Regions from separate parts of the Citrobacter pasteurii genome, predicted to be linked through region 2. Evidence: predicted binding sites of a transcription regulator. Region 2 holds the regulator's gene; each other region holds the start of a gene.
The links. The regulator PurR, encoded in region 2, represses purine synthesis genes. The targets are predictions, from matches to a motif close to CANGCAAACGTTTGCNTG.
Positions count from the first base shown of each region.

Region 1 (10,218 bases), 1.7 Mb from region 2:
ACACCTGTTAGCTAAAATATTTATCAAAAATAAAATAATTAATTAAAATCATATAATTATATTTTACATTTCAGCTAACAGCTGTACCTGTAAAGTTAAAGGCATTTAAAATCAATCACATAAAATTGCGTTTGATCCGGGTAAATCTCGGCAATCACCTGTTTAAGTTCTTCAAGCGTCATGTTTTCCTGCTGGGCATGTTTATCCGTTAGCGTATCCAGCGTGACGGTTGAGGTACCAACAACCTCAATCGTGCAGAAGTAACCCTCATCTTCAAAGCGTCCGACCCGCAGAATGTCCCCGGCTTTGAAGTGTGATTCGGACTCGTCACGAATGGTGATGGTTTTGCGTCCGGCCAGAATGTCATCCTGGAAACGCTGAAAAAAAGTGATGTCATTTGGCTGCATGTTATTATTCCCTGTAGATGAAGTCTGATGAGTGAGTTTTGCCATTGTGAGTATGTTCTCCCACGCTGCCATCGCCAGTCTCAACAATCTTGAGATGCTGGTCTACAACTATGTCATCAAAAACCGTGACAAAGTCATGTACATGACCATTCGCGAACTGGCTGATGCCGTGGGCGTTTCCACTACCACCGTACTGCGCTTTTGCCGCAAGCTTAAGTGTGAAGGTTACTCAGAATTTCGCGTACGCTTCAAATTATATTTAGAGCAGAATGAACCGCAACAGGCTAATTTCGGTGCCAGCGAAATTATCAGTTTCTTTAAAGGCGTCAATAACGACGAGTTCGATAAACTGCTCGATCAGGCTGTTGATATTATATTATCGTCCGAACGTATTATATTCGTCGGAGCGGGAACGTCTGGAGCGCTGGCGAAATATGGCGCACGTTTTTTCTCAAACGTCGGTAAATTCAGTAATCACATTGATGATCCTTATTTCCCGGTAACCAACGATATGGCCAGGAACGCGCTGGCGATCGTGCTTTCCGTTTCTGGTGAAACAGAAGAGATCCTGCGCTTTGCCAGTCAGTTCAGCCTGCACAACTGTAAGGTTCTGTCGGTCACCAGCCATGAACACTCTCGTCTGGCGAAGCTGGCCGACTTTAACCTCTCCTGGCACGTACCGCAAACCCGCATAGCGGGGGTCTATGATATTACCACGCAAATCCCTGTTATTTATATTCTGGAATCACTCGGCCGCAAGCTGGCGAAAAGAATAGCGTAAAAAAACAATCTGTTTTTTTGATGTAACAAATCACATTTACGCTATTTTGTTATATCGTGACATTTATCTTTCCTTTGTTAGACTCAAAATCAGATTGTATTAATTTGAGACTGAGCGCAGATGAAAAAACTTACCTTACCAAACGATTTTTTATGGGGCGGCGCGGTGGCGGCGCATCAGGTTGAAGGCGGCTGGAACAAAGGTGGCAAAGGCCCCAGCATTTGCGACGTCCTGACCGGTGGGGCACACGGCGTTCCGCGAGAAATCACTCAGGAAGTTGAGTCCGGTAAGTACTACCCCAACCACGAAGCTGTCGATTTTTACAGTCATTACAAAGAAGACATCAAGCTGTTTGCCGAGATGGGATTCAAATGCTTCCGTACCTCAATCGCCTGGACCCGTATCTTCCCCAAAGGGGACGAAACCCAACCGAATGAAGAAGGGCTAAAGTTCTACGACGACATGTTCGATGAACTGCTGAAGTACAACATTGAACCAGTCATCACCCTTTCCCACTTTGAAATGCCGCTGAACCTGGTTCAACAGTACGGTAGCTGGACCAATCGTAAAGTCGTCGATTTCTTTGTCCGTTTTGCTGAAGTCGTTTTTGAGCGCTATAAGCACAAGGTCAAATACTGGATGACCTTCAATGAGATCAACAACCAGCGTAACTGGCGCGCACCGCTGTTTGGTTATTGCTGCTCCGGCGTGGTGTATACCGAGCATAAAAACCCGGAAGAGACTATGTACCAGGTGCTGCACCACCAGTTCGTGGCCAGCGCGCTGGCGGTAAAGGCGGCACGTCGCATCAACCCGGAAATGAAAGTCGGCTGCATGCTGGCGATGGTGCCACTGTACCCGTTCTCCTGTAAGCCTGAAGATGTGATGTTCGCGCAGGAATCGATGCGTGAGCGCTACGTTTTCACTGACGTTCAGCTGCGCGGCTACTATCCATCATATGTACTGAACGAGTGGGAACGCCGCGAATTCAACATCCGAATGGAGGCCGGCGATGAGCAAATCCTGCGCGAAGGAACCTGCGACTATCTCGGCTTCAGCTATTACATGACTAACGCAGTAAAAGCAGAAGGCGGCAGCGGTGATGCGATTTCCGGCTTTGAGGGTAGCGTACCGAACCCGCACGTCAAAGCATCCGACTGGGGCTGGCAGATTGATCCTGTCGGTCTGCGCTATGCTTTATGTGAGCTGTATGAACGCTACCAGAAGCCGCTGTTTATCGTTGAAAACGGGTTTGGCGCTTATGACAAAGTGGAAGAAGACGGCAGCATCAACGACGACTATCGCATCGACTATCTGCGCGCCCACATCGAAGAAATGATGAAAGCGGTGACCTATGATGGCGTAGACCTGATGGGCTACACGCCATGGGGCTGCATCGACTGCGTATCGTTTACCACCGGTCAGTACAGCAAACGTTACGGCTTTATCTACGTGAACAAACATGACGACGGCACCGGCGATATGTCGCGTTCACGAAAGAAGAGTTTTGACTGGTACAAAGAGGTGATTGCCAGCAACGGCGAGAATCTGTGATTTTTTGCCGGATGGCGCTGCGCTGATCCGGCCTACGGAGACTTCATCTGTAGGCCGGATCAGGCGTTTACGCCGCCATCCGGCAAACAACTCATTACCTTCCGCCAGCCAGTTCCAGAAAACTCCCCGTCACGTAAGACGCTTTCTCGCTCAACAGCCAGATAATCGCCTGCGCGACCTCCTCCGGCTGTCCGCCGCGCTGCATAGGTAACAGTGATTTCACGCGATCGACTCTTCCCGGCTCGCCGCCTGACGCATGCATTTCAGTGTAGATCAGACCAGGTCGCACGCAGTTTACGCGGATCCCTTGTGCCGCAACCTCCAGCGCCAGGCCGGTGGTGAGCGTGTCCACAGCCCCTTTCGATGCGGCATAATCAACATATTCGAAAGGTGCGCCAAGCCGTGAGGCCGCTGAAGAAACATTAACAATCGCCCCACCTTGCCCCCCGTGCTTGAATGACATCCGTTTTACTGCTTCGCGACAGCACAGAAAATAGCCGGTAACATTAGTCGCCAGAACGCGATTAATTCTTTCGGCGGTTAGGCTTTCCACCGTGCTCTGTTCAAACAAAATCCCGGCATTATTCACCAGGGCAGTCAGCGGCTCGCCTTCACGGTCAATAGACTCAAACATTGCTACCACCTGGCTTTCATCGCTGATATCTGCCCGCAAAGCAAACGCTTTCCCGCCTGCAGCGACGATGCTGTTCACCACCTCCGTTGCCGCACGAATGTTGTGATGAAAGTTCACCGCGACCGTGTAGCCCTCTTGCGCCAGTTGCAGCGCGGTTGCCCGACCAATGCCACGACTGCCGCCCGTCACCAATGCGATTGCCATAACGTTTATCCCAAAAAATAAAGGCGCCGAAGCGCCTTTAAAAGATAGTTGAATCAGCAGATTACTGATATTCGCTCATCGGTACGCAGGAGCAGAACAGGTTACGGTCACCGTAAACGTCATCAAGGCGTTTCACGGTTGGCCAGTATTTGTTCGCCACACCCGCCGGGAAGACGGCGATTTCGCGGCTATAACCGTGATTCCACTCCACGACCAGCTCGTTTTGCGTGTGCGGTGAGTTAACCAGCGGGTTATCTTCCAGTGACCATTCACCGGCTTTCACGCGATCGATCTCAGCGCGGATGGCCAGCATCGCATTGATAAAGCGATCCAGTTCCACTTTGCTTTCCGATTCGGTCGGTTCAACCATCAGCGTACCCGCTACCGGGAACGACATGGTCGGCGCATGGAAACCGTAGTCAATCAGACGCTTGGCAATATCCAGTTCGCTGATGCCGGTTTCTTCTTTCAGTGGGCGAATGTCGAGAATACATTCATGCGCCACGCGACCATCACGACCGGTATACAGCACCGGATAGGCATCTTTCAGACGGCTGGCAATGTAGTTGGCATTCAGAATAGCTACCTGGCTTGCCTGCTTCAGACCTTCTGCGCCCATCATACGGATGTACATCCAGCTGATTGGCAGAATAGATGCGCTACCGAACGGAGCGGCAGAAACTGCGCCCTGACGGGTGAGCATCCCTTCAATCTGTACCACACTGTGACCCGGAACGAACGGTGCCAGATGCGATTTCACGCCGATCGGTCCCATGCCCGGGCCGCCGCCGCCGTGCGGAATGCAGAATGTTTTATGCAGGTTGAGGTGCGAGACATCCGCGCCGATAAAGCCCGGCGTAGTGATCCCAACCTGAGCGTTCATGTTCGCGCCATCAAGGTAAACCTGACCGCCAAACTGGTGCACAACGTCGCACACTTCACGGATCGTTTCTTCATACACGCCGTGGGTGGATGGGTAGGTCACCATGATGCAAGAGAGGTTGTCGGCATGTTGCTCTGCTTTTGCACGCAGATCGTCCAGGTCGATGTTGCCATTCTTATCACAGGCGACTACCACCACCTGCATCCCCGCCATTTGTGCGGAAGCCGGGTTAGTACCGTGGGCGGACGCCGGGATCAGGCAGATATCACGATGGCCTTCGTTACGGCTTTGGTGATAATGGCGAATCGCCAGCAGCCCCGCATACTCACCCTGCGCACCGGAGTTCGGCTGCATACAGACTGCGTCATAACCGGTCAGTTTAACCAGCCACTCGGAAAGTTGGCCGATCATCTGGTGATAACCTTCCGCTTGCTCAGGTGGGCAGAACGGGTGCAGTTCGGCAAATTCCGGCCAGGTGATTGGAATCATCTCAGCTGCCGCATTCAGCTTCATGGTGCAGGAGCCCAGCGGGATCATCGCCTGGTTCAGCGCCAGATCTTTACGCTCCAGCGAGTGCATATAGCGCATCATTTCGGTTTCGCTATGGTAGCGATTAAATACCGGATGGCTGAGGATTGCGTCATCACGCAGCATACTGTCCTGAATGGAACGGCTGTCGAGCGCCACATCTTTATCCAGGGTGTCGATGTTCAGGCCGTGGCTGTCACCCAGCAGAACATTGAACAATTGCACCACATTTTCACGGGTGGTGGTTTCGTCGAGAGTAATTCCTACCGCATTATGAATATCGCTACGCAGATTGATTTCTGCCGCTTCAGCACGCGCCAGTACTGCGGCTTTATCGGCCACTTCTACACACAGGGTGTCGAAGTAGTGCGCATGACGCAGCTTCAATCCTTTCTGTTGCAGACCGGCTGCCAGAATATCGGCCAGGCGGTGGATGCGGTTAGCGATGCGTTTCAGGCCTACCGGACCATGATAAACGGCATACAGGCTGGCGATGTTGGCCAGCAGAACCTGCGAGGTACAAATGTTGGAGTTCGCTTTCTCGCGGCGGATATGCTGCTCACGAGTCTGCATCGCCATACGCAGTGCGGTATTGCCCGCCGCATCTTTCGATACGCCGATAATACGGCCAGGCATAGAGCGTTTGAATTCATCTTTAGCGGCAAAGAACGCGGCATGCGGACCGCCGTAGCCCATCGGTACGCCGAAACGCTGCGCAGAGCCGAACACAATGTCTGCGCCCTGTTTACCCGGAGCGGTCAGCAGAACCAGCGCCATAAAATCAGCCGCGACACTGACCACAACTTTACGGGATTTCAGCTCGGTAATCAGTTTGCTGTAGTCATGCACTTCACCGGTGGTGCCAACCTGCTGCAACAGCACACCAAACACATCCTGGTGATCCAGTGCTTTCGCCGCGTCATCAACAATGACGTCAAAACCAAAGGTTTGTGCACGAGTACGCACAACATCCAGCGTTTGCGGATGAACATCAGCGGCCACAAAGAAGCGGTTGGCGTTTTTCAGTTTGCTGACGCGTTTTGCCATCGCCATGGCTTCAGCAGCAGCGGTAGCTTCATCCAGCAGAGAAGCGGAGGCCATGTCCAGGCCGGTCAGATCCAGCGTCACCTGCTGGAAGTTGAGCAGCGCTTCCAGGCGACCCTGAGAAACTTCTGGCTGATACGGCGTGTACGCAGTGTACCAGCCCGGGTTTTCCAGCATGTTGCGCAGGATAACCGGTGGCAACTGCACGGCGGTGTAGCCCATGCCAATGTAGGACGTGAAGCGCTTGTTACGCCCGGCGATGGCTTTTAATTCAGCCAGCGCAGCGTATTCGGTCGCCGCCTCACCCACCTGTGGCGGGGTTGCGAGCTGAATGTCTTTCGGCACAATCTGGCCGATCAGCGCATTTAACGACTCGGCGCCAACCGCATGCAGCATCTCTTGCTGCTGTGCGGCGTCCGGTCCGATGTGGCGTTCAATGAAAGCGCCGCTGTTTTCAAGCTGGCTTAACGTCTGTGTCATGGGCGATGGTTCCTGAAACGTGCAGTGAATCGTGATTGTCTCTGTTTACGAGTCCGGCAGCGCTAGCGCTTACCGGGCCTACGCATGCTTTGTAGGCCGGATAAGCGCAGCGCCATCCGGCAAAAGCGTATTTACTCGTCTTCTAACAATGCTTCATATGCGGTCGCATCCAGCAGCGATTCAATTTCGCTTTCATCGCTGGCTTTGATTTTGAAAATCCAGCCGCCCGCATACGGCTCGCTGTTGACCAGTTCCGGGGAGTCGCTGAGCGCGTCGTTAACCGCCACAATCTCACCGCCTACTGGCGCATAGATATCGGAGGCCGCTTTTACGGACTCCGCAACGGCGCAGTCATCGCCCGCGCTAACGGTTGAGCCAACTTCTGGCAGGTCAACGAAAACCATGTCACCTAACAGCTCCTGAGCGTGTTCGGTGATACCCACGGTGTAAGAGCCGTCAGCTTCTTTGCGCAGCCATTCGTGTTCTTTGCTGTATTTCAGTTCTGCAGGTACGTTGCTCATCAATCAATCTCCAAAAAAGGATGAATTACGCGACGGCTTTGCCGTTACGCACAAAAACAGGTTTAGTCACTTTTACAGGCATTTCGCGGTTACGGATCTGGACGATCGCGGTCTCACCGATGCCCTCCGGGACACGTGCCAGCGCGATGCTGTAACCCAGGGTTGGGGAGAATGTCCCGCTGGTGATAATTCCTTCCTGCTGGTTGCCGGAAGCATCGGTGAAACGCACCGGCAGTTCATTACGCAGCACGCCTTTCTCAGTCATTACCAGCCCGACCAGCTGTTCGTGGCCTTTTTCACGCTGCATTTCCAGCGCATCCCGACCGATAAAGTCGCGATCGGTCGGTTCCCACGCTATAGTCCAGCCCATGTTGGCCGCCAGCGGCGAAATGCCTTCGTCCATCTCCTGACCGTACAGGTTCATGCCTGCTTCCAGACGCAGCGTGTCACGCGCCCCCAGACCACAAGGTTTAACGCCTGCTTGTACCAGCGCATGCCAGAAATCTGCCGCCTTTTCATTCGGCATGGCAATTTCATATCCCGCTTCGCCGGTATAACCCGTGGTCGCGATAAATAAATCACCCGCCTGAACGCCGAAGAACGGTTTCATACCTTCAACAGCATGGCGTTGTTCGTCAGTAAACAGGGTGGCAGCTTTTGCCTGCGCGTTTGGTCCCTGCACCGCGATCAGTGACAGGTCATCACGAACAGTGATGTCAATGGCGTAAGGTTCAGCGTGTTGGGTAATCCAGGAGAGGTCTTTTTCACGGGTGGCGGAGTTTACAACGAGGCGGAAGAAATCTTCAGTGAAGTAATAGACAATCAGGTCATCTATCACGCCGCCCGACGCATTGAGCATGCCGGAGTAAAGGGCTTTACCCGTCTTCGTTAGCTTCGCGACGTCGTTTGCCAGCAGATAACGCAAGAACTCCCGGGTGCGGCTGCCGCGCAGGTCGACGATGGTCATATGCGACACATCAAACATACCGGCATCGGTGCGGACAGCATGGTGCTCATCGAGCTGAGAACCGTAATGCAGTGGCATCATCCAGCCATGGAAATCGACCATGCGCGCGCCACATAGCGTGTGTTGTTCGTACAAAGGAGTCTGTTGAGCCATCTTTTCCTCGTTGAATAAGCGGGGCTATCAACTCTTTCGTGGTGAAATCTTCGCCACGAAACCCAGCACCACAGCCGCTCCAGGGGCTGCGACGCAAACGTTCTCTTTGTCCTGAACTTACCACCGAAACAGACGCTAAACCATAAGGCAAAATTAACCATCACATTAGCTTATGACCAAAAACAGCCAGATCGTCGACAGAATAAAAATCCAGAACTATGGCAACAAATCAGAATAACAAATAAAGACAAGCTGAAATTAGCCGCATCAACCAACATTAAATGTGGAAAAAATGTCAAAAATGGCGTTATGAAAAAAACGTAATATAAAAAAAACTAATGCGAAAAAAGGCGTGGAATTAGATTATTTCAAATGAGAGAAGCATCCCGGCGCGCAGGCCGGGAGAGGAAAGTGTGACGGGTCTCAAACTCTTAAGATTGTCCTTACGGACGCTAGCGCAACCACTCAGGAAGATCGTTCAGTCCCATCGCCTGGCGGATGAGCTGTGGTTTTACGCCTGGCAGGGTATCGGCCAGTTTCAGACCAATATCACGCAGTAATTTCTTCGCCGGATTTTCCCCGGCAAACAGTTCACGGAACCCTTGCATTCCAGCCAGCATCAGCGCAGCACTGTGCTTACGGCTACGCTCATAACGGCGCAGATAGAGGTACTGACCGATGTCTTTCCCCTGGCGTTGCAGGCGCTTAAGTTCATCAATCAACTCCGCCGCATCCATAAAACCGAGGTTCACGCCCTGTCCTGCCAGCGGATGAATGGTATGCGCCGCATCACCCACAAGGGCCATACGATGGGCGGCAAACTGACGAGCATAGCGTCCAGTCAGCGGAAACGTCTGGCGTTCGCTTTCAAGCTGGCATAACCCCAGGCGATTATCAAAAGCGATATTCAGCGCCTGATTGAATTCGTCTACACTTACCTGCTGCATACGTTCAGCATCCTGCGGCGAGAGCGACCAGACAATAGAGCACAGGTTCGGGTCACTGAGCGGCAGAAATGCCAGGATCCCCTCACCGTGAAACACCTGACGCGCAACCGCGCCGTGGGCTTCCTGCGTACGGACAGTCGCTACCAGCGCATGATGACGGTAATCCCAGAACGTCAGCGGAATATCCGCTTTGTTGCGCAGCCACGAGTTTGCACCGTCAGCACCGACGACCAGGCGAGCGGTCAGCATAGAGCCATCTTTCAGCGTCAGGAACGCCTCGTTTTCTCCCCAGGCCACCTGCTGTAACTCAGCCGGTGCCATCAGCGCGATATCCGCTGAACGCTGCGCTTTTTGCCACAGTGCGTAGTGAATCACCGAGTTTTCGACGATATGCCCCAAATGACTGTAACCCATACTCTGGTCATCAAACGCAATTCGTCCAAAGCTGTCTTTGTCCCAGACTTCCATGCCGTGGTAGCAGCAAGCGCGACGGGCGACAATATCGGACCAGACGCCAAGACGGGTCAGCAGTTTTTCGCTGGCGGCATTAATAGCCGATACGCGAAGCTGAGGAGGTGCATCCGCCGCCAAAGGCTGCGGAACATGTTGTTCCAACACCGCAACGCGCAACCCGCTGCCCAGCAAGCCGCAGGCAACCGCCAGCCCCACCATGCCGCCACCCACAATTGCTACATCAACACTTTGCACTGTTTATACCTCGAAACCTGTAATCCGTAGGCCTGATAAGCGCAGCGCCATCAGGCATTTTTGCGGAGACCCTTGCCGGATGGCGGCGTTGCCTTATCCGGCCTACAGGTCATATTTATCGCGCAACCCAACCGAGGGTTCGCTCCGCCAACGCATCGCGCGCGGGTGTGAATAATTCCATCGCCATCAGCCCGGCATTACGCCCAACGACCAGCGGAGCCCAGCGATTGGCAAACAGATACACCAAATTGTTGGTCACGCCAATCGTCGTTTCGCGATCGCGTTCGCGGCGCTGCTGATAGCGTGCCAGCACCGCATAATCACCGACATCTTCCGCGCTGTTCTGCGCCTGGGCCAACGTTTCAGCCAGGCTCATCACATCACGCAGACCAAGGTTGAAACCTTGT
Region 1 is NZ_CP077262.1:1,208,728-1,218,945, reverse strand. Features, by position in the region: gene yqfB (N(4)-acetylcytidine aminohydrolase) at 96-407, opposite strand; gene I6L54_RS05955 (MurR/RpiR family transcriptional regulator) at 460-1,188, shown strand; gene bglA (6-phospho-beta-glucosidase BglA) at 1,309-2,742, shown strand; gene I6L54_RS05945 (SDR family oxidoreductase) at 2,837-3,580, opposite strand; gene gcvP (aminomethyl-transferring glycine dehydrogenase) at 3,642-6,515, opposite strand; gene gcvH (glycine cleavage system protein GcvH) at 6,647-7,036, opposite strand; gene gcvT (glycine cleavage system aminomethyltransferase GcvT) at 7,062-8,156, opposite strand; gene ubiI (FAD-dependent 2-octaprenylphenol hydroxylase) at 8,609-9,811, opposite strand; gene ubiH (2-octaprenyl-6-methoxyphenyl hydroxylase) at 9,927-10,218, opposite strand, start outside.
Region 1: the regulator PurR is predicted to act here: its motif matches at 8,247-8,264, upstream of gcvT (glycine cleavage system aminomethyltransferase GcvT).

Region 2 (10,218 bases):
GGCAGAATATGTGGTCGGAATATTCACTTGAGGTGGTTGATGCGGTGGCGCGCAACGGTAGCTTTAGTTCCGCAGCTCAGGAGTTGCACCGCGTACCTTCGGCGGTAAGCTACACTGTGCGTCAACTGGAAGAATGGCTGGCTGTGCCTCTTTTTGAACGTCGTCATCGGGACGTGGAATTAACGCCTGCTGGCGCGTGGTTTTTAAAAGAAGGCCGGTCTGTTATCAAAAAAATGCAGATCACCCGTCAGCAATGTCAACAAATCGCCAATGGCTGGCGAGGACAACTGGCGATTGCGGTAGATAATATTGTGCGTCCAGAACGGACCCGACAGATGATTGTGGATTTCTACCGCCATTTCGATGATGTAGAACTTCTGGTCTTTCAGGAGGTGTTTAATGGCGTCTGGGACGCGCTTTCGTATGGTCGCGTGGAGTTAGCTATCGGAGCAACGCAGGCCATTCCGGTAGGGGGGCGCTATACGTTCCGGGATATGGGAATGCTGAGCTGGAGTTGCGTGGTGGCCAGTCATCATCCGTTGGCGGCAATGCCAGGACCGCTCAGTGACGATACGTTGCGCAACTGGCCATCGCTGGTACGCGAAGATACGTCCCGCACACTGCCGAAACGTATTACATGGCTGCTGGACAACCAAAAACGCGTCGTTGTGCCTGACTGGGAATCCTCGGCTACCTGCTTGTCAGCCGGACTCTGTGTCGGGATGGTGCCGACGCATTTTGCAAAACCGTGGATCGATGGCGGTAAATGGGTGGCGTTACAGCTGGAAAATCCGTTCCCGGATGCCGCTTGTTGCCTGACCTGGCAGCAGAATGATACGTCGCCTGCACTGAGCTGGTTACTGGACTACCTGGGGGATAGTGAGACGCTGAATAAAGAGTGGCTGCGGGAGCCGGATGAGGCTCCCACACAACAGTCTTAACGACGATAATCGCGGAATGGACCGTCGGCAACGGAACGACGCTCTATCAGGCGTGGGTGCACCTCGATAGACTGCGACTCTTCACGTTTATTCACGATTCGGTCTAACAGCATGTTGAAGGCCGTTTCACCCAGTGAATCTTTTGGCTGATGGATGGTTGTCAGCGCAGGGGTGAAGTAACGGGCGTTGCGCACGTTATCGTAACCGATAACTGAGATATCCTGCGGTACGCGCAGCCCCATCTCGTCTGCAGCACACAGCGCACCCATCGCCATAATATCGCCACCACAGAATACGGCGGTTGGGCGATGCGACTGGGAGATGATTTGCTGCATAGCGCGGTAGCCGGATTCAGGTTCGAAATCACCCTGCACAATCCAGTTTTCGGGGACTTTAATCAGCGCTTCTTCCATCGCTTTCATGAAGCCAGCCAGGCGGCCTGCGCCGGTATTACGCTCCATAGGTCCCGGGATCACGCCGATCTCACGATGACCGCGTTCAATCAGATACCGGCCCGCCATGTAACCGCCTTCGAAGGCGTTATCAATGACGGTATCGGTAAAGTCGGCTTTGGCCTCGCCCCAGTCCATGACCACCATCGGGATATGGCGATACTCTTCGAGCATGGAAAGCAGTGATTCCGGATACTCTGAACACATTACCAACAGGCCATCAACGCGCTTTTGCGCCATCATCGACAGATAAGCCTGCTGTTTTTCGAGACTGTTCCAGGCGTTGCCCAGAATCAGCGTGTAGCCTTTCTGGAAACAATTTTTTTCAACTGCCTCAATAATTTCAGCGAAATAGGCCGCTTCGCTGCTGGTTGCCAACAAACCGATCGATTTGGTGTGATTCACCTTCAGGCTACGCGCTACTGCGCTCGGAGAATAGTGCAGTTCTTTAATCGCTGCCCAGACAGCGTTGCGCGTTTCTTCCGCGACAAAGCGCGTTTTGTTAATTACGTGTGATACGGTTGTAGTGGAAACGTTTGCTCGCTTCGCTACATCTTTAATAGTTGCCATTACATCTCACTCCAGACCATATCCTAAGCTCCTGAGAATACTCCAGGTAAACGTTTGCCTTCACACACCCTCAACGCAACGTCAGGGTTGCGGCACGCCGGGAAAACGACACGGAACGTCAGGAAGGGGTCAATGGCCGGTACGCTAATCAAGTAAGCGTGGAATTTTGTCTGATCTTAACGAAAAGGGGAAGAGTTAAAAGCAGTTATCAATATAAATCGTGAGAGATTTTTGCTTTCAAGTGTGTAAAAATGCGCAATATCACTTTTTGTGTGGGAATAAAAAGGAGAAAACTTGATGAGCACCGATCTGAAATTTTCGTTAGTGACGACCATAATTGTTCTGGGCCTGATTGTCGCGGGTGGCCTGACTGCAGCACTGCACTGATTTCCCCCGAGGGAGTTCGCTCTCCCTCATCCTTTCTGCTTACCTTTTTCGTCCTATTTTTTGCAAATAAGCAAAAGTCTTTTGCAGTTTTGTTAACTTTATTAATTTTGCGATCAATGTCATGCTTTTGACTCTTATGATGTGTCGTGCCAAGGCTCGACGTTACGGAGTCGATAGATGAAAATAAATTATCCTTTACTGGCGCTGGCGATCGGAGCGTTTGGCATTGGCACCACCGAATTTTCTCCCATGGGATTGTTACCCGTCATTGCCAAAGGCGTGGATGTTTCAATTCCGGCAGCAGGGATGTTAATCAGCGCGTATGCGGTAGGCGTGATGGTTGGCGCACCGCTGATGACATTACTTCTGTCCCATCGTGCGCGTCGCAATGCGCTTATCTTCCTGATGGCCATTTTTACGTTGGGTAATGTGCTTTCGGCGATATCTCCGGATTACACGACGCTGATGCTGTCGCGCATTTTGACCAGTCTTAACCACGGGGCATTTTTTGGCCTCGGTTCGGTTGTGGCGGCAAGCGTTGTCCCCAAACATAAACAGGCCAGCGCCGTTGCGACGATGTTTATGGGGTTAACTATCGCGAATATTGGCGGTGTTCCCGCGGCAACCTGGCTTGGGGAAACCATCGGCTGGCGAATGTCCTTTATGGCGACGGCGGGACTGGGTGTTATCGCGATGGTCAGCCTGTTCTTCTCGTTACCGCAAGGCGGGGCTGGTGAGCGCCCTGATGTGCGCAAAGAACTGGCGGTGTTAATGCGTCCACAAGTGGTGTCAGCTTTACTGACGACCGTTCTGGGGGCCGGTGCGATGTTTACGCTTTATACCTACATCTCACCCGTGCTGCATAGCATTACTCATGCTACGCCGGCGTTTGTCACCGGTATGCTGGTGCTGATTGGCGTTGGGTTCTCTATCGGTAACTATCTGGGCGGTAAACTGGCTGACCGTTCGGTTAACGGTACACTGAAAGGCTTTTTACTGTTGCTGATGATGATTATGCTGGCGATACCTTTCCTTGCTCGTAATGAGCTGGGTGCGGCCGTGAGTATGGTGGTGTGGGGCGCAGCAACGTTTGCGGTGGTTCCGCCGCTGCAGATGCGTGTGATGCGCGTTGCCAGCGAGGCACCTGGATTGTCATCGTCAGTTAATATTGGCGCGTTTAATCTGGGGAATGCCCTGGGAGCGGCGGCTGGTGGGGCGGTAATTTCCGGAGGGTTGGGCTACAGTTTCGTACCGGTAATGGGGGCGATGGTGGCAGGGCTTGCGCTACTGCTGGTCTTTGTCTCGGCAAGGAAACAAGCGGAAGAAGTCTGCAACGCAACGAATTAAAAACAAAAACGCAGAAGGGAATCCCTTCTGCGCTGTCATTTTATGCTGCGAAGTTTTTCGCAACAAATTCCCAGTTCACCAGTGCCCAGAAGTGTTCCAGGTAGCCAGGACGGGCATTACGATAATCGATGTAGTAAGCATGTTCCCACACGTCAACGGTCATCAGCGGCGTCGCGTCAGTCGTCAGCGGTGTACCTGCGTTGGAGGTGGACACGATAGCCAGTTTGCCATCCGTTCCTTTTACCAGCCAGGTCCAGCCAGAACCGAAATTCTTGATAGCGGCATCGGTGAATTGAGCTTTGAAGTCTGCAAAGCTGCCAAAGGAGGCGGTAATCGCTTCGGCCAGTTTACCGGTCGGCTCGCCACCTGCGTTTGGTGCCAGGCAGTTCCAGTAGAACGTGTGGTTCCATACCTGTGCAGCGTTATTGAATACACCACCTTCAGAGCTACGTACGATCTCTTCCAGTGATTTACCTTCAAACGCGGTGCCTTTAATCAGGTTATTCAGATTAGTCACATAGGTTTGATGGTGTTTGCCATAGTGGTATTCCAGCGTTTCGGCAGAAATGTGCGGTGCCAGAGCATCTTTGGCATACGGTAATGCAGGTAATTCGAACGACATTGCTTCTCTCCTTATTATTTATATTGAGTACACACAATAGCCTCATTGTGAGTAAGGATAGGGTAGCAAATTGAAAGGTTATGCAAAAGAAGAACTTACCCTACAGCATATTCTGTAGGGTAAGTTTTTAGCGAATTGTTTTCGGCGTCATCACACGGCGAGCGCCCACGTAGTGGCGTTGCCAGTAATCTTCGCTCAGAGAGGTTATTTGAATTTCCTGACCGCTGCGTGGAGACTGGATAAATTTACCATTGCCGACATAGACGCCAACGTGGTCGGCGGTACCGCGACCTTGCGTGCGGAAGAAGACCAGATCACCGTTTTTCAGTTCACCACGTTCAATCGGCGCAGCGTCGCGCAGGTGATACATTTCATTAGCGGTACGCGGAATGCGGAATTTCACCAGATCTTTGTATGCGTAATAAACCAGCCCGCTGCAATCAAAACCGGTTCTGGGTGAGGTGCCCCCCCAACGGTAAGGTTTGCCGATTTGGTTCATCAGGGTAGACATGGCGGTTTTGGTCGCTTTCTGTACTTTCACTTTATGTACATCAGCAACGGCTGTTGGCGCAGTCGTCTTCACTTTTACACAACGTGGCTTATGACCTTTGCGCGGGGTACATTTTTCAGTCCAGATGACGGCGGGAGGGTGCATTGCCGCTGTTTTACTGCGACGGTTTGCTGTTTTCGTCGATTTTGCCGGAGTCGCTGTGCGTTTTTTTGAGGAGGAAGCTGTTTTCGTACTGGTTTTACTGGTGTTTTTTGTCGCCGTTTTCTTGTTGGTTTTTGTTGCTTTTTGGCTGGCTGTTGCGCTTTTCTTTTTATCTACCGTCTTGACGGTGTGGGAAGCGGTAGGTGTCGCCCTGGCCTGCTTGGAAGCATGAGCCATAGGCGTAAAAGGCAGTGTGGTAAAAAGTAAAGCACAGAGCGTGATCGAGATTCGGTTTATCCGCGCCACTGAGCAGTCCTCTGGTAAGGCAGGTCTATCGTGCCTGCGTGTGATTTTCAAAACTTGACGATTCTAATCTATAGAAAGAGGGAAAGTTAATAGCTTTTTTCGTTTAAAACTGCGTTTCGTAACCGACCGCAAAAAAAAACAGCAATTCAGGGCGTAATTGGTGAACAGATAATCAAATCCACAGGCTTCATGCGGATAAATGAGATTGTGAATGCAACTTTTAACGACAGGCGATAAAATAATATCGCGTAATGAAAATGTTATTTTCCGTTACCTGCCTGACCCGCTACAATGCAGACTACTGCCGTAAAAGAAGTTTAAGGAAGCAAGATAATGAGCACCACTATCGAAAAAATCCAGCGCCAGATCGCTGAAAACCCGATTCTCCTGTACATGAAAGGTTCCCCAAAACTGCCAAGCTGCGGTTTCTCTGCTCAGGCAGTGCAGGCGTTGTCCGCCTGTGGTGAACGTTTTGCTTATGTTGATATTCTGCAGAACCCGGATATTCGCGCCGAGCTGCCGAAATATGCCAACTGGCCGACTTTCCCACAGCTGTGGGTTGATGGTGAACTGGTAGGCGGCTGTGACATTTTAATTGAAATGTACCAGCGCGGTGAGTTGCAGCAGTTGATTAAAGAAACTGCGGCGAAATACAAAACCGAAGAGCCGGACGCTGAGTAATTTTAGCGGAAATAAAAAAGCGACCTGTGATGGTCGCTTTTTTTATGCCGCCGTTACGCCTCTTCGGGCACTGGCAGAGGCCAGCCGCCGAGGCGTTTCCAGCGGTTAACAATTTCGCAAAACAGTACGGCCGTCCGTTCGGTATCATACAGCGCCGAGTGCGCCTGATTCCCGTCAAATTCCATTCCTGCTGCCAGACAGGCTTTTGACAGTACTGTTTGCCCCAACGACAGGCCGCTTAATGCCGCCGTATCAAAGGTGACGAAGGGGTGAAACGGATTACGTTTCAGTGAGGCGCGCTCTGCTGCGGCCATCATAAAACTGTGGTCGAAAGTAGCGTTATGCGCCACCATGATCGCCCGATTGCAGCCGCTGTCTTTAATCCCTTTGCGCACCATTTTGAAGATGGCGTGCAGTGCGTCATATTCGCTGACCGCACCACGTAGCGGATTGTTAGGGTCAATACCGTTAAAGGCGAGGGCTTCCGGCTGTAAATTCGCCCCTTCAAACGGCTCTACGTGGAAATGTAACGTCATGTCCGGCATCAGCCAGCCTTGTTCATCCATTTTCAGTGTGATGGCGGCAATTTCAAGCAGCGCATCGGTTTTGGCGTTAAATCCTGCTGTTTCGACATCAATGACGACAGGATAAAAACCACGAAAACGGTCACACAGACCGGAAAGTTGAGCGTTATCGGACATCTGGGTCTCTTAATACGGGAAAATTGCAGCGCGTATTATGGCAAAATGATGAGTATAAAACTACGGGCACAGACGATCTGCGCCCGAGGGGAGGTTAGTCGCCCAGGCCGCGGCCGGCGTCTTTCTCTTCGATCAGCTCAATTTTGTAACCGTCCGGATCTTCAACGAACGCGATCACTGTTGTGCCGCCTTTTACCGGGCCCGCTTCACGCGTCACGTTACCGCCGTTTTGACGAATACGTTCACAGGCCTGTGCCGCGTTATCTACGCTCAGGGCGATATGACCGTAGGCTGTGCCCAGCTCATACTTATCGACACCCCAGTTATAAGTCAGTTCGATCACCGCTTCGCTGGTTTCCGGGCCGTAGCCGACAAAGGCCAGAGAGTACTTGTATTCAGGGTTTTCGCTGGTACGCAGCAGCTTCATGCCCAGCACGTTGGTGTAAAACTCGATGGAACGCTGCAGGTCACCCACGCGCAGCATGGTATGAAGTAAACGCATCTTTTTCCCCTTCGAAAATGGCTAATACATTCAAAATGTTGTTTTAGTATAGCGGCGTTATAACGCCGCTATCAATGGCAGAACTGAGTTTGTGAGGTTACAGGGTAGGATAATCGGTATAGCCTTCAGCACCGCCGCCGTAGAAACTTTCCGCACGCTGTGGATTGAGCTCGGCTTTACGCTGTAGACGGGCAACCAGATCCGGGTTAGCAATGTAAGCACGACCAAAGGCAACAGCATCGATCAGACCTTTCTCGATCAATGATTCGGCTTTCTCTGGCGTATAGGCGCCCGCGCCAATAATCGGACCGTGGAAACGCGCGCGAACTTTCTCGCGAAACGCGTCTGAATACGGTTCTCCGCCAGCCCAGTCTGGCTCGGACATATGCAGATAAGCAATGCCGCGCTTGCCCAATTGTTCGATCAGGTACAGAGCATCAGCCTCTTCATTCGGGCCGTTGTCGACGTTCTGGAACGAGCCGATAGGGGAAACACGGATACCAATGCGATCGGCACCCCATTCTTTAATACCTGCATCGACGACTTCCAGTACCAGACGAGCGCGGTTTTCAACGCTACCGCCGTATTGATCGGTACGCTGGTTTGAGGTTGGAGACAAGAACTGGTGCAGTAAGTAACCGTGAGCAGAGTGCAGCTCAACCAGGTCAAAACCGGCTTCACGCGCATTGGCAATCGCCTGGCGGAAATCATTCACGATGCCTGGGATTTCTTCGGTTTCCAGCGCACGTGGCATTGAGGTATCGGCACGTGTGGCCAGTCCATTTTCATCGCGCAGAGAAGTTCGGGTCCCGGCACTGATGGCGGACGGCGCAACCGGAGCCTGACCGTTTGGCTGCAGGCTGGAGTGGGAGATACGCCCGGTATGCCACAGCTGAACGGCAATATGGCCCTGCTCAGCGTGTACAGCCGCCGTAATCTTTTTCCACGCAGCAATTTGTGCATCACTGTGCAAACCTGGCGCTCCGGCATAACCTTTCGCTTGCGCTGAAATCTGTGTAGCTTCGCTAATGATCAGCCCTGCACTGGCACGTTGGCGATAGTACTCGGCCATCAGCGGAGTAGGGATGTCGCCCGGCTCAATGCTGCGCAGACGCGTCAGTGGCGCCATGAATACGCGGTTCGCTGCCGTAATGGCGCCCACTTTCAGTGGGGAAAACAGTTTTTCAGATGACATGTGGCACTCCTGAATAGACCGGTCGTCTAGTAATAAGGGAAATAAAAACGCCTGTTAAACGGCAGGCGTTGTAATGATGGTTTTAACGTGAGCCAGCGCGTTTTCCAGCGGTGTGGCACTACGTGATATTTTGGCCTGCAGGTTGGCGCCCAGCCACAGCGCATACAGCACCTGTGCCTGCTGTAACGGCTCGCCAACAAAGGACAGACAGTGATTGCCCCGACCTTTCTCCAGCGCCTGCGCTAACAGTGCAATAATGTGCCGCGCGCCTTTATCCATCGCCGTGCGCATATCCTCTGATAGATCGCACACTTCGGCAGACAGCTTAACGGTTAAACAGCCGCTGATAATCCCGTGCTGGCTAAACTGGTTCAGGGTTTCCTGATAGTAGGCCAGGATGCGGTCGCGGTAATTCCCCGCCCCTGTGTCAAAATGCGTAGCCAGTCGCTGATGATAGGCCGCATAGTGGCGTTCCAGCATCGCGACGCCGAACGCTTCTTTAGAGCGAAAATAGTGATAAAACGAACCTTTAGGAACTTCAGCGGTTTTCAGTAGTTCGCTTAAGCCCATGCCGGTGAAGCCGCGCTGCATACACAGCAGTTCGCCAGTCGCCAGCAGATGTTCGCGTGTATCGTGTTCAGTGACTTTGTTCATGGGAAGAAGTGTAATAGACCAGTCGGTCTAATGCAATAGCCCTTGCGAGAAATTCAGTTAACGTCTTCAATAAGTATATCAATCTTACTACAGGAGGGGATGTGGCCGAACAGCTGGAGTTTTTCCCCGTCCAGAGCCCATGCCGTGGAATATGTCAGTCCGACGAACGCGGCTTTTGCCGTGGCTGTTTTCGCAGTCGGGATGAGCGTTTCAACTGGCAAAAGATGAGCGATGCCGAGAAGCAGGAAGTGCTGCGGCTTTGTCGCCAGCGCCTGGTGCGTAAATTACGCGCAAACAAATCCAACCCGCCGGAAGAACCGCAACAACCTTCACTCTTTTAACAGCGTAATTGCGTATACTCGATGCACATTCACTTATAAGGAAGCTGCTATGGTTCAGCGTATTACTATTGCGCCGCAAGGCCCGGAATTTTCGCGCTTTGTGATGGGGTACTGGCGTCTGATGGACTGGAATATGTCCGCGCGTCAGCTAGTCAGCTTTATTGAGGAGCATCTCGATCTCGGTGTCACGACAGTCGATCATGCGGATATTTATGGCGGATACCAGTGTGAGGCGGCGTTTGGCGAGGCGATGAAACTGGCGCCGCACCTGCGTGAAAAAATGCAGATTGTTACCAAATGCGGTATTGCTACGACGGCGAAAGAGGAAAACGCGCTGGGTCATTACATCACTGACAGCGCCCATATTATTGCCAGTGCCGAACAGTCTCTGAAGCTGCTGGCAACCGATCGTCTTGATCTGCTGTTGATCCACCGCCCCGATCCGTTAATGGATGCAGACGATGTGGCGGAAGCTTTCAAGACATTACATCATAGCGGTAAGGTGCGCCATTTTGGTGTCTCTAACTTCACGCCATCACAGTTTTCACTGCTGCAATCGCGATTACCCTTTACCCTGGCAACCAATCAGGTCGAAATTTCACCTGTGCATCAACCTCTCCTGTTGGATGGGACGTTAGATCAGCTGCAACAACTGCGTATCCGCCCAATGGCCTGGTCTTGCCTGGGCGGTGGGCGTCTTTTCAATGATGACGCCTTCCAGCCGCTGCGTAATGAACTGACCGTGATAGCAGAAGAACTGAATGCGCAGTCCATAGAACAGGTAGTGTATGCGTGGATCCTGCGTCTGCCGTCGCAGCCACTGCCGATAATTGGCTCGGGGAAAATCGAACGTGTGCGTGCTGCAAT
Region 2 is NZ_CP077262.1:2,920,013-2,930,230, reverse strand. Features, by position in the region: gene punR (DNA-binding transcriptional activator PunR) at 9-941, shown strand; gene purR (HTH-type transcriptional repressor PurR) at 938-1,963, opposite strand; gene cydH (cytochrome bd-I accessory subunit CydH) at 2,261-2,350, shown strand; gene I6L54_RS14295 (MFS transporter) at 2,528-3,697, shown strand; gene sodB (superoxide dismutase [Fe]) at 3,738-4,319, opposite strand; gene I6L54_RS14285 (C40 family peptidase) at 4,447-5,277, opposite strand; gene grxD (monothiol glutaredoxin 4) at 5,611-5,958, shown strand; gene rnt (ribonuclease T) at 6,012-6,659, opposite strand; gene gloA (lactoylglutathione lyase) at 6,754-7,161, opposite strand; gene nemA (alkene reductase) at 7,259-8,356, opposite strand; gene I6L54_RS14260 (TetR/AcrR family transcriptional regulator) at 8,411-9,010, opposite strand; gene I6L54_RS14255 (DUF1289 domain-containing protein) at 9,112-9,351, shown strand; gene I6L54_RS14250 (aldo/keto reductase) at 9,401-10,218, shown strand, end outside.

Region 3 (10,218 bases), 2.4 Mb from region 2:
ATATCAATCACCAGATTACGGCTGGCGCTGAATTTCTTCAGCGTCAGGCTGTTTAGCCAGGTGGGCAGGGGTTTCATCCACAGCTGTTTCCAGTTTTCTGGCAGCGTGTATTCCAGGCCGGCGATGGCGGCATCATCGAGGACCAGCGCTTTGTTGTTGCGCAGCCAGTTACCCGATGTTCTGACCATACCGCCTTCCCAGCGGGTGGTGAACTGGCGCAGCGCAATACCCTGCGGCGAGAATTCAGCGTTCAGAATCGGATCGAAGAAGTGCAGCGAGCCGTAGATAAACTCGCTGGCGTTCATCGACAATTTTCCTTCCTGAGTTTGCCAGTCATCCTTGCTGAAGGTCATGTTGCGCAAGCTCAGATCGAGATCCGTAACCGCCCAGTCAGGGCCTTGCAGACGGGCATCCGTCACTTCCAGACGACCAATTTGCAGGGAAGGAATGGTACTTAACGGGGCAAAAAAATCGGCCAACGATTTGTCGCTTTGCAGCCGAATATCGTTCAGGCGCAGATTCTCCACCACCCAGCTACCGTCGGCATTGCGCTGCGCTACACCGGTTAATGCCCCACGCGCCACGTCCGCGCCAATATTGCTTAGCGTCACCCGGTCATGGTCGATGCTGCCTTCAATCAATACGTTGGTGGTCGGGACATCGTTCAGCGTCAACGAACTGGCGCTGAGCTGAATTTGCGCTTTGCTGCCGAGAATTTTGCCCGCCTCAGGGCTCCAGGGCATGACGCCGCCGTTAACGCGCTGCGCGCTCAGGGCCCATTCGCTGCCGGGGCTGTTAAGCGCCATATCCTGCAACTGCAGGCGATCGGCCTGGAAAGGCAACGGCGCGGTTTGCTGCGACAAATTCAGCGTACCGTTTTGCAACAAAATGGTGTCAACATGCAGCGGGTCGGTGATTTGGCGGCTGCTCAGTCCAATATCGACCGTTTTAGCGACCAGCGTCGCGGGCTGACCATCCCGGCCAAAGGTGACGTTTTCCAGCAGAATATGGGAAGGGGAAGAAAACCGGTGATCGATGGCATCAAAGGCCAGATGGTAGCTGCTGTTCTGTGAAACCCAGGCGCTGACGTGCTCTGCGCCCCAGCGGGTTTGCAGTAGAAAATAAAGGCCGAGGATCGCCACTGCACAGGCGATCAGCACGTAAAGAAGCAGCTTTCCAATAAATTTCATGGTCTTCCATCCCGCGAAGTGCACATAGTCAAGTTATGCACGATTTACGCGCAATGCTCAAGGCGGGAATGGTGAAAGAGCGTTACAGCGGCGTTGATTCAGAATCAACGCCGCATTTCGCTTACGCTTTCTCTGGCGGGAAAATCAGGTTCAGAACAATAGCGGTAATACCGCCAGCAGCAATGCCGGAAGAGAGCAGGTTTTTCACCCAGTCCGGGGCGAACTGCAGGATCAACGGCTGCTGGGAGACGCCGAGACCAACAGCCAGCGACAGCGCGATAATCAGAATCGCGCGACGGTTCAGCGGCTCACGGGACACAATACGCACGCCGGATGCGGCGATAGTACCGAACATTACCAGCGTTGCCCCGCCCAGTACTGGCTCAGGAATATGCTGTACAAAACCGCTGACCGCCGGGAACAGACCCAGCGCGATCAGCATCAGCGCCACCACAAAACCAACATAGCGGCTGGCAACGCCGGTTAACTGAATAACCCCGTTGTTCTGACCAAAACAGGAGTTAGGGAAGGTATTGAACACGGCAGAAACAAATGAGTTCAGACCGTTCGCCAGCACGCCGCCTTTCAGACGCTTCATATACAGCGGGCCAGAGACGGGTTGCTCGGAGACATCGGAAGTAGCGGTAATATCACCGATGGTTTCCAGCGAGGTGATCATAAAGACCAGCATCAGCGGTAATAGTAAGCTCCAGTCAATACCCAGGCCATAATACAGCGGCGTTGGCACCATCAGCAGATCCTGACTTACCGGCGCGGTATTTTGCGGCAGCATATCCATAAACCAGGCCAGCAGGTAGCCCGCCGCCATTGCGATCACCAATGACGCAACGCGCAGGTACGGGTTGCGCTGGCGGTTAAGCAGGATAATCAGCGCCAGTACGACGCCTGCCAGCATTAAATTCTTCGGTGCGCCAAAGGTGTTGTCGCTCATTGCGGCATAGCCGCCGCCAATCGATGTCAAACCCACCTGAATCAGCGACAGGCCGATAATCATCACCACCACGCCTGAGACCAATGGGGTAATGATCCGCCGCGCCAGATGCAGTACGCGTGAGATAACCATCTCAGTGCAGCTGGCCAGCATCAGCGTACCGAACAGCGCCGCCATCATGGTTGGAACATCTGCGCCACCGGTTTTTAGCGCCGTACCACCCATAATCAGTGGCGCAACAAAGTTAAAGCTGGTGCCCTGAATGGATAACAGCCCTGAGCCGACCGGCCCCCAGGCTTTGATCTGAATGATAGAAGCCACGCCGGAAGCGAACAGCGACATACTGATAATGTGTTGAGTATCCTGAGCCGGTAAGCCGAGCGCCTGGCAAATTAACAGAGCAGGGGTGATTACCGCGACGAACATGGCCAGCAGGTGCTGACAGGCGGCAAACAGGGTCTGGGCTAGCGGGGGGCGATCTTCAAGACGGTAAATCAGTTCACTGTTGTGAGTCTGCGCAACCGGTTGCGCATTTGTTGACTCTACGGCGTTAACGGACATCAGAGGCAATCCCATGGTGGAAAAGCGGTGATTTTATCTGACCAGGGCAGAAAAGCAAACGTTTGCCAGTAAGTATTCTTAATATTTAAAACGGATAAACAAACATTTTTATATAACCTTTCATCATTTTCTGCTTAAAATCCACCCCGAAAACTCAATAAGAGCTAAAAATCGGTCTGGAAAGCATCGTGCGTGATTGTGCTAAACGCACTAATGGAGCTGTAAATGTTTTATCTCGATACGTTATCAACACTGGTTGCGGCAACCCTTGTGTTGCTGCTGGGACGTAAGCTCATCCAGTCTGTTTCCTTCCTGAAAAAATACACGATTCCTGAACCTGTCGCTGGCGGATTGCTGGTGGCGATTGCGCTGCTGGTGCTGAAAAAAAGCATGGGCTGGGAAGTGAACTTCGACATGACCCTGCGCGATCCGTTGATGCTGGCATTCTTCGCCACCATCGGCCTGAACGCCAATATCGCCAGCCTGCGCGCCGGTGGCCGCGTGGTGGGTATTTTTCTGATTGTGGTTGTTGGCCTGCTGCTGATGCAAAACGCCATCGGGATCGGTATGGCAACCTTGCTGGGCCTGGATCCTTTGATGGGTCTGATCGCCGGTTCGATAACCCTCTCTGGCGGACACGGAACCGGGGCCGCCTGGAGCAAGCTGTTTATTGAACGTTATGGCTTCACCAATGCGACTGAAGTGGCGATGGCTTGCGCAACGTTTGGCCTGGTGCTGGGTGGACTGATTGGCGGTCCGGTGGCGCGCTATCTGGTCAAACACTCCACCACGCCAGATGGCATGCCGGACGATCAGGCCGTGCCGACCGCGTTTGAAAAGCCGGACGTCGGGCGCATGATCACTTCGCTGGTGCTGATTGAAACTATTGCGCTGATCGCTATCTGCCTGACGGTGGGGAAAATCGTTGCGCAAATGCTGGTCGGAACGGTGCTGGAACTGCCGACCTTTGTCTGCGTGCTGTTTGTTGGGGTGATCCTCAGTAACGGTCTGGCATTACTGGGCTTTTACCGGGTGTTCGAGCGTGCGGTTTCGGTGCTGGGTAACGTGAGTTTGTCGTTGTTCCTGGCGATGGCGCTGATGAGCCTGAAGTTGTGGGAGCTGGCTTCTCTGGCTCTGCCGATGCTGGCAATTCTGGTTGTGCAGACTATTTTCATGGCGCTGTACGCGATATTCGTCACCTGGCGCATGATGGGTAAGAACTACGATGCCGCCGTACTGGCAGCCGGGCATTGCGGTTTTGGTCTTGGCGCGACGCCGACGGCGATTGCCAACATGCAGGCGATTACCGAACGCTTTGGGCCATCCCATATGGCGTTTCTGGTGGTGCCGATGGTGGGGGCGTTCTTTATCGATATCGTCAACGCGCTGGTGATTAAGCTGTATCTGCTGTTGCCGATTTTTGCGCAATAACGGCTGTGCGGCGGAGTCATGTCCGCCGCGATTAATTCACTATGCGTTGGAATAGCGCTCGGTTTCCGGCATCCAGCGCTCAATCAGCGCCACCGCCTGTTGCGGGTAACGTTCGTGAATATGGCGGGCAATGCGCTGAACTTCCGGAATAATTGCCTGATCGCGCAACAGATCCGCTACTTTGAATTCCGCCGTTCCGGTCTGGCGAGTACCTAACAGCTCGCCGGGGCCGCGGATCTCCAAATCTTTTTGTGCAATCACAAACCCGTCGTTGCTGTCGCGCAGAACCTGCAGGCGTTTTTGCGCTGTTTTTGACAGTGGTGATTTGTACAACAGGACGCAGTGGGAGGCTACCGCGCCACGACCGACGCGGCCGCGCAACTGGTGTAACTGTGCTAAACCCAAACGCTCCGGGTTTTCAATAATCATCAGGCTGGCGTTTGGCACGTCCACACCCACTTCAATTACCGTGGTGGCAACCAGCAGATGCAGTTCACCCTGCTTAAAGGCCGCCATTACTGACTGCTTCTCGGCGGGCTTCATACGGCCGTGTACCAGGCCAATATTGAGTTCTGGCAGCGCAATTTTAAGCTCTTCCCACGTTGCTTCTGCTGCCTGAGCTTCTAACAGATCAGACTCTTCAATCAGCGTACAGACCCAGTATGCCTGGCGCGCTTCGTGGGTACAGGCGTTGCGCACGCGATCAATGATGTCGCTGCGGCGGGTATCCGGAATCGCCACCGTAGTGACCGGCGTACGCCCCGGAGGCAGTTCGTCAATGACTGATGTGTCGAGGTCGGCATAGGCGGTCATCGCCAGCGTGCGCGGGATGGGCGTGGCAGTCATGATGAGCTGGTGCGGATGGAAACCCTGCTGCTGGCCTTTCTCCCACAGCGCCAGACGCTGATGCACGCCAAAACGATGCTGTTCGTCGATGATAACCAGCGCCAGTCCATTGAACTGCACCTGTTCCTGGAAAATCGCGTGCGTGCCGACAATCATCTGCACCTGACCGCTGGCGATAGCTTCCTGCTGCGCCTGGCGCGCTTTGCCTTTCTGTTTACCTGCCAGCCAGCCCACTTCAACGCCCAGCGGCGCGAACCAGTTACGGAAGTTATTCGCATGCTGCTCAGCCAGTAGTTCGGTGGGGGCCATCAGCGCAACTTGCTTGCCATGTGCAATTGCCCGTAGAGCAGCAAGTGCTGCAACCAGCGTTTTACCGGAGCCGACATCGCCCTGCACGAGGCGCATCATCGGGACATCCAGCGCCATATCATGTTCGATCTCAGCGGTAACGCGGGCCTGTGCGCCGGTCGGTTTAAACGGTAGCGCCGCCAGCAGCTTATCTTTCAGCGCATTGTTTGCGCTCAGCGGCTGGGCATGAAAACGCTGGGCTCCGGCGCGTAACGCCAGCATGCTGAGGTTATGCGCCAGCAGTTCTTCCAGAATGAGACGTCGCTGCGCCGGATGCTGGCCGGTTTCCAGATCGCTCAACTGCAGTGACGGCGGTGGGCGGTGCAACGTGCGCAGGGCTTCCGGCAGGCTCATCATGCCCTGCAACAGCTCTGGCGGCAGCAGTTCGGCAATGGCGCAGGTATCGAGCAGGTCCAGCGCCTGATCGGTCAGCTTGCGCAGCGTGGCCTGCTTCACGCCTTCGGTAGTCGGATAAACAGGGGTAAGCGTTTCCTGTAATTCCGGCGTGCTGAGATCGCCCTGCACACGGTATTCCGGGTGGATCATCTCTGCACCGTATTTCCCGCGTTTGGCTTCACCGTAGGCCAGCACCCGGCGACCGGTGGCGAGGCTGTTTTTCATTGCTGCGCTGAAGTTGAAAAAGCGCATGGTGAGAATGCCGGAGCCATCGCTGATCTGACAGGTCATCATCCGGCGACCGCCGAAGGTGATATTGCAGTTCAGCACTTCGCCTTCAACGGTGGCATAGACGCCCGGCAGCAGTTCGCCAATTGGGTACAGATGGGTACGGTCTTCGTAACGCAGGGGGAGGTGTAGCAGGAGGTCCTGTACGGTGTGCAGGCCAATTTTCGCCAGTTTACTGCTTTGCGCTGCGCCAACGCCGGTCAGAGAGTTGAGTGGGATGGCATCCAGTAAACGGCCTTTCATCGCGTTTATCTCGCAGATTGCATAGTGGCCCACCACGTTGCATCGGCTTCAATTTCGCCCTGCGTGTTTACGTGAGGGTAGGGAAGACCTTTGCGCTTAGCGACATTCGCCAGCACCGGATAACCGCCTTCAAACAGCAAACGCTGCTGCTCGTCTTGTGGCAGCATGCTGTTTTCTCGTCGGTACATCCCAGCGTTTTGCCGCTGGCGTTGTGCTTCGTACAGAATCAGCGCGGAGGCGACCGAAACGTTCAGCGACTGCACCATGCCAGTCATGGGAATGATGATGTCCTGATCAGCCAGATCCAACGCTTCCTGAGTGATGCCGGTTTTCTCCTGGCCCATCAGGATGCAGGTGGGGCGCGTGTAATCAATCTCGCGAAAATCCACTGCTTTATCTGACAGATGGGTTGCCAGCACCTGCATGCCGCGGTTTTTTAAATGTGAGACCGCATCGCCAATAGTAAGGTGAGTTTTAACCTGTACCCAACTGTTACTGCCTGCGGCAGAAGAGGCCATGGTGCGCATACGGCTACCCGGCCAGACGGCGTGGACTTCATGCACGCCGACCGCATCTGCAGTACGAATGATAGCGGAAACGTTATGAGGTTTGTGGACCTCTTCCATGCAGACGGTCAGATCGGGCTGACGACGTGCGAGCATTTCGCGGATACGTGCATAGCGCTGTTCATTCATAAAACGTGTTCTAGTTACGGTTACGGGTGACTTTGATCACGTCCGGCATGACGCGGATTTTGCGCATGATATTTGCCAGGTGCACACGGTCGCGGGCGGTCAGGCGAATAAAGGCGCTATAGACGCGGCCATCTTTCTCTTCCGTATTCAGACTTTGAATATTGGAGGTGGTCGTGTTAATTGCCGCCGTCAGGTTCGCCAGAGCACCCTGGTGGTTAAACATATCCACCTTAATCTCGGTGATGAACTCCTGCTCCGTCTCTTTATCCCATTCCACCGCCATAAACTTCTCAGGCTCTTTCTGGTAGCCACGAATGTTACGGCAGGATTCATGGTGAATCACCAGACCTTTACCCGGGCTGACGTGGGCAATGATGGGATCGCCTGGAATCGGACGACAGCATTTCGCGAAGGTGATCAGCACACCGTCTGCGCCTTTGATCGGCAGATGACCATGGCCAGATTGTGCCGGTACGTTCGCTGTTGCTTCGCCCTGCTGGAGGTTTTTCGCTACCACCACGCTCATGGCGTTACCCAGACCGATTTCTGCGAGCAGATCGTCAAGCGTGGCGAGCTTCATGCGCTCAAGCTCACGCTGGATGCTCTCTGGCGGGATCTCAGCCAGTTTACGGCTACCGCCCAGGGCATGGTTGAGCAGTCGACGGCCCAGACTGACGGAATCATCGCGCTTGAGGTTTTTCAGCAGTTGGCGAATCTTGGCGCGCGCTTTCGAACTGACGACGAAGTTAAGCCATGCCGCATTCGGACGTGCGCCCGGCGCGGTAATGATTTCAACGGTCTGACCGCTAAACAGCGGTTGTGAAAGCGGGTAAGGCTGTCTGTCGACACGTGCGCCGACGCAGGCGTGACCGATATCGGTATGCACGGCGTAGGCGAAGTCGACAGGCGTTGCACCGGCGGGCAGTTCGACAATGCGCCCTTCCGGTGTGAAAACATAAATCTCATCCGGGAAGAGATCAGATTTGACGCTTTCAATAAATTCAAACGAGCTACCGGCGCTCTGCTGCAGTTCCAGCAGGCTTTGCATCCAGCGCTGAGCGCGGATTTGTGCGGTGGTGCTGCTTTCGCCGCCGTGCTCTTTGTAAGCCCAGTGCGCCGCCACACCCATTTCTGCCATCTGATCCATGTCTTCAGTACGAATTTGTACTTCAACCGGAACGCCATGAGGGCCGATCATTGAGGTGTGCAAAGACTGATATCCGTTCGCTTTTGGAATGGCGATATAGTCTTTCACGCGACCAGGACGCGGTTTGTACAGGCTATGCATCTGGCCGAGTACGCGATAGCAGGTATCGGAATCATGAACAATGACGCGAAAAGCGTAGATATCCATGATGGAGTGAAAACGCTGCTCTTTGAGCACCATTTTGCAGTAGATAGAGTACAGGTGCTTCTCGCGCCCGCTCACGCGACACGGAATGCCTGCCTCCTGCAAACGCCCTTCGATTTCCGAGAGGATTTTTTGGATCATCTCTTTGCGGTTGCCGCGAGCGGCTTTAACCACTTCTTTAATCACGCGATAGCGGTTCGGGTACAGCGCTTCAAAACCCAGCTCTTCCAGCTCGGTTTTAATGTGATGAATACCTAAACGGTGTGCCAGCGGACTATAGATTTCGAGGGTTTCACGGGCGATGCGGCGACGCTTGTCCGGGCGTAATGAGCCCAGCGTGCGCATATTGTGAGTACGGTCGGCAAGTTTGATGAGAATGACGCGGATATCCTGCACCATCGCCATAATCATCTTGCGAAAGTTTTCGGCTTGCGCCTCTTTCTTATCGCGAAACTTAAGCTTATCAAGCTTCGATACCCCTTCTACTAGCTCTGCAACGCTTTTACCAAAAAGCTGTTCCATGTCCTGATAGGTGGCTGGGGTATCTTCAATCACGTCATGCAGCAGCGCAGCCATCAGCGTTTCGTAGTCGAGTTTCATCTCGGCCAGAATACAGGCTACCGCTACCGGGTGCGTGATATAGGGTTCACCGCTTGAACGTGTCTGGCCCTCGTGAGCGTCACGTGCAACGAGATACGCCTGCCGAAGACGCTTAATCTGGTCTTCCGGCAGGTAGTGTTGAATCAGTTGATTCAGGCTTTCAAACAGATACAAGGGCGACCCGCTTTGTGATTAACGACGACCTTCAGCAATAGCGGTAACAGCTTGTAATTCAGCGGCTTCCTGCTCTTGCTGTTCCTGGCGCTCACGCACGTCGAGGATCTGGTTGTTGATCAGACCTTCTTCGATTTCGCGCAGCGCGATAACGGTAGTTTTATCGTTTTCTTCCGGTACGAGCGGATCCTTTCCGCCTACCTGCATCTGACGAGCGCGACGCGCGGCGACCAGTACCAGGTCAAAACGGTTACCAATTTTCTCTACAGCGTCCTGAACAGTTACGCGTGCCATACTTAAAATGCTCCACAGGTGAAGAAATGACTGGGCATGATACTGAATGTGGGTTCAGTCTGCCAACAGTTTGCTGATTAAAGCGTCATGACGCTGCTTTTGGCGGCTCATGCGCAGACGTTCGGCGCGAATGATCGTTTTCAAATCGCCCAGGGCAGTATCGAAGTCATCATTCACAATCAGATAATCATATTCGGCGTAATGGCTCATTTCTGCAACAGCTTGCGCCATACGTTTTGCGATAACTTCTTCGCTATCCTGACCACGGCCACGCAGGCGGCGGTCCAGCTCAATCTTAGAAGGTGGCAAAATAAAAATACTGCGTGCATGCGGCATTTTTTCACGAATTTGCTGCGCACCTTGCCAGTCGATATCTAAAAAGACATCGACGCCCGATGCCAGTACTTGCTCAATTGCCTCACGCGAGGTGCCGTAGTAATTGCCAAATACCTCAGCGTGTTCCAGGAACGCATCTCTGCCAATCATGGTTCTGAATTCATCATGGTTCACAAAGAAATAGTGTTCACCATGCACTTCCCCCGGACGCGGAGCGCGCGTGGTGTGCGAAACAGAAACCTGGGTGTCATACAACGGTTGGGTTTTTAATAAAGCCTGAATCAGGCTGGATTTACCCGCGCCACTGGGGGCAGAAACAATATAAAGCGTGCCTTGAGCCATGAGTATCTTAATGTATGTGATTGTCGAAAGAGAGCCTACATACGGGCTTATTATACACGTAGCCGCTTTGCTACGTAGCCTTTGTCACACTTTTTGCGCATGTTTATTGCGTTTTGCGTACCAGTTTCCTGTTTTATCCACGATTTGCAGCAATTTGTGCAAATGTCAGGA
Region 3 is NZ_CP077262.1:367,371-377,588, forward strand. Features, by position in the region: gene I6L54_RS01810 (AsmA family protein) at 1-1,190, opposite strand, end outside; gene xanP (xanthine/proton symporter XanP) at 1,312-2,703, opposite strand; gene gltS (sodium/glutamate symporter) at 2,929-4,134, shown strand; gene recG (ATP-dependent DNA helicase RecG) at 4,174-6,255, opposite strand; gene trmH (tRNA (guanosine(18)-2'-O)-methyltransferase TrmH) at 6,261-6,950, opposite strand; gene spoT (bifunctional GTP diphosphokinase/guanosine-3',5'-bis pyrophosphate 3'-pyrophosphohydrolase) at 6,961-9,075, opposite strand; gene rpoZ (DNA-directed RNA polymerase subunit omega) at 9,094-9,369, opposite strand; gene gmk (guanylate kinase) at 9,424-10,047, opposite strand.
Region 3: the regulator PurR is predicted to act here: its motif matches at 2,755-2,772, upstream of gltS (sodium/glutamate symporter).